One region of the Limosilactobacillus ingluviei str. Autruche 4 genome, then DNA from elsewhere that is predicted to be linked to it. Evidence: predicted binding sites of a transcription regulator. Region 1 holds the regulator's gene; the other holds the start of a gene.
The links. Region 1 encodes CtsR, which represses protease genes until heat stress. Its sites were predicted from a motif close to TTGGTCAAAAAAGGTCAAANA; they were not measured.
Positions count from the first base shown of each region.

Region 2: clpP (ATP-dependent Clp endopeptidase proteolytic subunit ClpP) is a predicted target of CtsR. The motif match lies at 1,678-1,698, and genes of this name have one in related genera.

Region 1 covers NZ_HE997173.1:1,133,661-1,136,785, reverse strand. The annotation lists gene BN54_RS05550 (APC family permease) at 1-252, opposite strand, end outside; gene adhP (alcohol dehydrogenase AdhP) at 575-1,600, shown strand; gene BN54_RS05540 (CtsR family transcriptional regulator) at 1,757-2,221, shown strand; gene BN54_RS05535 (ATP-dependent Clp protease ATP-binding subunit) at 2,259-3,125, shown strand, end outside.
Region 2 covers NZ_HE997177.1:55,600-58,724, forward strand. The annotation lists gene BN54_RS09030 (glucose-6-phosphate isomerase) at 82-1,440, opposite strand; gene clpP (ATP-dependent Clp endopeptidase proteolytic subunit ClpP) at 1,763-2,353, shown strand; gene BN54_RS09040 (M48 family metallopeptidase) at 2,423-3,125, opposite strand, start outside.

The DNA of each region.
Region 1 (3,125 bases):
TTTGACCCAAGTGAACAAGCCCCCGTGTTGCCAACCTTGAATGGAGGCCATTTCACCGGCGGCTTGCGTGACTGGCAAGAACCAGACCAAGCCGGCCAGCAGGAGGTAAAAAAGGGAGGTTGCGCCCGCTTTGCCAAACGGCGCGAATTCATCGATGGAAATCACCATTGAACTGGTCATGGCAAACAATTTGAGCCCCGTCAACTGATTGTAATTCTGGTTGGCAGTGGCGGTTTCTTCAGTTGTAGTCATAAAAAACTCCTCTGCTTAAATTGAAAAATAAACAACTCGGCTATTATACCAATTTTGAGAAGTAATAAAAGGGGTTAAAAATATAATTTTTAAAAGGGGCCGATCAACCGCTTGATCGTGGCATAAGTGAAAAATCTTTCGAACGTCGCTTAACTATACCAATCAATCAAAACGCCGTTGTAACAACTTTTAGAGCGGGCGATAGAAAAATATAAAACAAAAAAACTTTGAGAATGTTCATTTTTTCACTTGCCAAACGGCAGGAAGCTCGCTATGATATTAAGCGTAGGAAAGATTTACAGATACAAAGGAGATATGATCCATGAAGGCTGCAGTTATTAATGATCCAGTAGATGGTTACGTTACGGTTAAGGATGTTACCTTACGCGATTTAAAGCCAGGTGAAGCCTTGGTTGATATGGAATATTGTGGGTTATGCCACACTGACTTACACGTGGCGGCTGGTGACTTTGGTGAAAAGCCAGGCCGGATTATCGGTCACGAAGGGGTTGGGCGCGTTGCCAAGGTTGCCCCTGGCGTAACCAGCTTGAAGGTCGGTGATCGGGTATCGATTGCTTGGTTCTTCAAGGGCTGCGGTCACTGTGAATACTGCCTGACGGGACGCGAAACCTTCTGTCGCGAAGTGCAAAATGCCGGTTACACGGTTGACGGGGCGATGGCTCAACAATGTATCGTCGCTGCCGACTACGCGGTGAAGGTACCGGAAGGCTTAGACCTAGTTGAAGCGACCTCCCTGACTTGTGCAGGGGTAACGGTCTACAAGGCCCTGAAGGTTGCCGACATCAAGCCTGGTCAATGGGTCTCCATCGTCGGGGCCGGTGGTCTGGGGAACCTGGCCGTCCAATTTGCGCACAATGTCTTTGGGGCCCACGTCGTTGTTGTTGACGGGAACGATCCTAAGCTGGAAGCGGCGAAGGAAAACGGGGCGGAAGTAGTGATTAACCGCCACGAAGTTGACAGCGTTGCTCAAGCCATCCAAGAAAAAGTGGGCGGCGTTCACGCTGCCGTGGTAACGGCCGTTGCAGCTTCGGCCTTTGACCAAGCAGTTGATTCCTTGCGCCCAGATGGGAAGTTGGTTGCGGTTGCCTTGCCACAAGGGGATATGAAGCTCAACATCGCTAAGACGGTGCTGGATGGGATCATTGTGGCTGGTTCCTTGGTTGGGACGCGCCAAGACTTGGCTGAATGTTTCCAATTCGGGGCTGAAGGCAAGGTTAAGCCAATTGTTAAGACGCGCAAGTTAGCTGAAATCAACGACATGATCCAAGAATTAAAGGACAACAAGGTCGTTGGGCGGAACGTAGTTGACTTTGTTCACGAAGCCTAAGCAGCGTTAGTTGAATGAAGCAATACCATGAAATTGAGGGCTGGGAGCTGGTACCCAGCCCTTTTTTCGTGTTGTGTTGAAGGGTAAATCGAAGGCAAATCCGGAAAAGTGTGGTATGATTAAGGTCAAAATTAGTCAAGAAAGGGGCGCAGACCGGTGGAAGAACGTAGCATTTCAGACGTAATTGAAGCTTACCTGAAATCAATTTTAGGGGATGATCCCCGGATTGAAATTCGGCGGGCGGAAATTGCCGATCATTTTGATGTGGTGCCATCACAAATTAATTATGTCATCAAGACGCGCTTTAACCTGCAAAATGGTTACTTGGTGCAAAGCAAGCGGGGTGGTGGTGGCTACATCCGGATTGAACGGGTCAACCTACTGGATGATGATGATGTCTTACAGATGTTGATTGCCAATATTGGTGAAGCCATCAGTGAAAAAGACGCCGCTAAAATCATTAAGACTTTATATGAAGAAAAATTGATTTCACGCCGGGAGGGTGATTTAATGTTGGTCGGGGTGGCCAAACAAACCCTGAACCAAGCAAACAAGCAAGCTGAAGAGCGCTTGCGGGCAAGGCTCTTGGTTGCCTTGCTGACCCGGTTGCGGTATGAATAACGGCAGCGAATAGAGAAGATAATTGAAGGGGATTTACATGGACGATTACCGATATACGCCAAATGCCAAGGCGGTTTTAGAAATTGCGCACGAACAGGCCCTGTATTTTAAACACCAAGCTGTCGGCACAGAGCACCTGTTGCTAGCGTTGAGCTTGGAACACAGTGGGGTGGCGGCGGAATTGCTGGATCAATTCCACGTCACCAGTGACGATTTGCGGGCCGAAATTGAACGCTTTACCGGTTACGGCACCTTGGCAGTAGCTGACAGTCATGAGTATTTGCCAGCCTCACCGAAACTGCGCACCATCTTGTCGTTGGCAGCCCAAACGGCCCGGCAGCTGAATGCTGAACGGGTGGGGACAGAACACTTGCTGCTGGCGCTGTTAAGTGATGAGACGATTTTGTCTTCCCGGATTTTATTCAACTTGGATGTAAACTTGCAACAAGCCCGGCGGACGTTGGTGCGGAAATTGGGCAAGGCCGCCGGACAGGCCCTGAACCGCCAAAGTGCCAAACGTAATACGGCAACGCCGACGTTAGATCGTTTGGCACGGGATTTAACGGCCCAAGCAAAGCAAGGCGCTGGTGAGCAGGTCGTGGGCCGGGAAAAAGAAATTAAACGCATGGTACAACTGTTGAGCCGGAAAACGAAAAATAATCCGGTCCTGGTGGGGGAACCGGGGGTCGGCAAGACGGCGATTGTCGAAGGCTTAGCCCAGCGGATTGTCACTCAAGGCGTGCCAGCCAGCTTGGCCCAAAAGCGGGTGATGGCGCTGGACATGGGGTCGCTGGTGGCCGGTACCAAGTACCGGGGGGAATTTGAAGACCGACTGAAAAAAATTTTGGATGAGATTTACCGCAGTGGCGACGTCATTTTGTTTATTGACGAACTGCATACGGTG
Region 2 (3,125 bases), on a different contig from region 1:
TTGGTCTGGTGTTGCAACCGCTTAACATAAACTGGGAAAAATTACCGCCTGGTCGCCCAGACGGTAACCATAGTGATTAAATTATTGGTTGTCAGCCATTTCTTGGCGTAACTTGGCCCCGACTTCTTCGTAGCCCGGCTTGCCCAACAGACCAAACATGTTGGTCTTGTAGGCTTCGACCCCTGGTTGGTTGAACGGGTTGATCCCGTTTAAGTAGCCTGAGATTGCAATGGCCACTTCAAAGAAGTAGATTAAGTAGCCCAAGGTGAAGGCATCTTCCTTCTCGATGTGGACAGTCATGACCGGTACCCCACCAGCCACGTGAGCCGCCACGACGGCTTCGTAAGCCTTGGTGTTGACCCAATCCATGTTCTTGCCTTCCAGGTAAGCCAACCCGTCGAGGTTGGATTCGGTCGCTGGGATGACTTGATCATGGTTTGGCGTATCCAATTTAACGACCGTTTCCATCAAATTCCGCAGCCCTTCTTGGATGTATTGGCCCAAGGAGTGCAGATCGGTCGTAAAGTTGGCACTGGATGGGTAGATCCCCTTTTGGTCCTTCCCTTCGGATTCACCGGCTAATTGCTTCCACCATTCGGCAAACATCGTCATGTTTGGTTCATAGTTTTCCAGCAGTTCGGTGGTAAAGCCCTTCCGGTACAAGATGTTGCGGTAAGCTGCGTATTGGTAGGCCTCGTTCTTGGTCAGATCCGGATCCACGTAGGTGTCTTCGGCGGCCTTGGCCCCAGCCATCAGTTGGTCGATGTCGGCCCCCGAAGCGGCAATTGGCAAGAGCCCCACCGCCGTCAAAACGGAGTAGCGACCGCCGACCCCATCCGGAATCACAAAGGTTTCCCAGCCGGCCGCATCGGCTTCGGTCTTCAAAGCGCCGCGTTGGCGGTCCGTCGTGGCGTAAATCCGGTGGTTGGCTTCTTCTTCCCCGTACTTGTTGACCAGCAGTTCCTTAAAGATCCGGAAGGCAATCGATGGTTCCGTCGTCGTCCCGGACTTGGAAATCACGTTGATCGAGAAGTCCTTGTCGCCAATCAGTTCAATCAGATCATGAACGTAAGAACTGGATAAGGAGTTCCCGGCAAAGACCACCAGCGGAGCCTTACGGGCAGCTGGCGCTTGCGCTTGATAGAAGCTGTTGTGCAAGAAGTCAATGGCCATCCGGGCACCCAAGTACGAACCCCCGATCCCGATAACGACCAGGACTTCGGAGTCGCTTTGGATCTTTTTAGCGGCCGCCTTAATCCGGGCAAATTCTTCCTTGTCGTAGTCGGTTGGCAAGTGCAGCCAGTCGCGGAAGTCCGCCCCGGCACCCGTGCCTTGCCGCAATTGTTGGTCCGCGGCGTTGACCATTGCTTGCATTTCGCCCAATTCGTTATCGTGAACAAATTGCTTCAACGCTGAACTGTCAAATGATACGTGAGCCATGAATACAAAACCTCTTTCTTCCAAAATCAGTTGGGTTTATTTCTACATAATACGATCATATGCGTTTGTGAACCCGTTTTCAATACGCAAAACGAATTTTTCGTCGCCCTTACCGCCCTAATGGTCAATTGAAAATTTGTGGAAGCGGTTTCTTTTGGTGACGCCTATAATATACTTTACTTCCCAGCGTATGTCAACCGGTTAATATAAGATTGGGGGTCAGCTTTTTGACCAAATAATTTGACCTTTGCTGACCTACAGAGTAAACTATTCCTATCAGTTAGCAAACTACGCTAACCACTGCTAATTAGGAGGTTAGAAAATGAATCTTGTACCTACTGTCATCGAGCAATCCTCCCGCGGGGAACGCGCTTATGACATTTACTCACGCCTGTTAAAGGACCGGATCATCATGGTATCCGGCCCAATCGAAGACAACATGGCCAACTCGATTGTCGCCCAACTGCTCTTCTTGGACGCTCAAGACTCCACCAAGGACATTTACATGTACATTAACTCCCCAGGTGGGGTGGTTACGGCCGGGATGGCAATTTACGACACGATGAACTTCATCAAGTCCGATGTCCAAACGATCGTGATCGGGATGGCTGCTTCCATGGCCAGTGTATTGGTCTCCTCTGGGGCCAAGGGCAAGCGCTTTGGGCTGCCACACTCCACGGTAATGATCCACCAACCATCTGGTGGGGCCCAAGGGCAACAAACCGAAATTCAAATTGCCGCCGAAGAAATCCTGAAGACCCGCAAGATGCTGAACGAAATCTTGGCGGCCAACTCCGGGCAAACCTTTGAAAAGGTCCAACAAGATACGGAACGGGACAACTTTATGACGGCCCAAGAAGCGGTTGACTATGGTCTGTTAGACGGGATCATGGACAGCAACAGCCTCAAGTAATCCGGGAATTTAAAAACGGCTGACGTACCATTTCGGCACGCCAGCCGTTTTTTATCGTCTTCAAAAAGCCTATTGGGCACTCGCCTTCAACCGCGCAATCCGCTTCTCCAGCGCGGGATGATCCGCCAGTAAGTTGGCCCACCAACGTTGCGGTGGGGCCGCGTTAAAGGCCAGGCTGTTGACCACGAGGTTGGTTGCCTCTCCCGGGGCGGGCAGGGCCGCCAACTTTTGCAAAGCAGAAATTAAGCCCCGCGGGTCCCGGGTTAAGTCCGCTGAGCCGGCATCCGCCAAGTATTCACGTTGCCGCGACAGGGCAAAAAACATCAGCTTGGCTAAGGGAAAGCCCAGCACCAGCAAGGGTAGCCCCAAGCCCATCACCGCTACCCCGAAGATCACCAAAACCAATTTCAGCCAGCCGCCAACCCGGCTGGCAAATATCCCCCAGCCAAAGGCGACCAGCGTTACCCCCGTCAACAAGACGAGCTGAACCAAGGCCGCCGTCAACGTCGTCACCCGAATGTCATAATTACGGATGTGGGCTAATTCGTGGCCGAGCACCCCGCGCAGTTCTTCTTGATCCATCATGGCCAAGAGCCCGGCCGTGACCGCTAAGCTAGCGTGCTCCGGATCGCGGCCGGTCGCAAAGGCATTCGGCTCTTCGTCGGGCGTAACGTACAAGGCTGGCATTGGCAGCCCGCCCGCCAAGCAGAGTTCTTCAACGAGTTCGTACAAGACGGGGGCGTCCGCGCGGCTGACCGCCTGGGCATTGGTG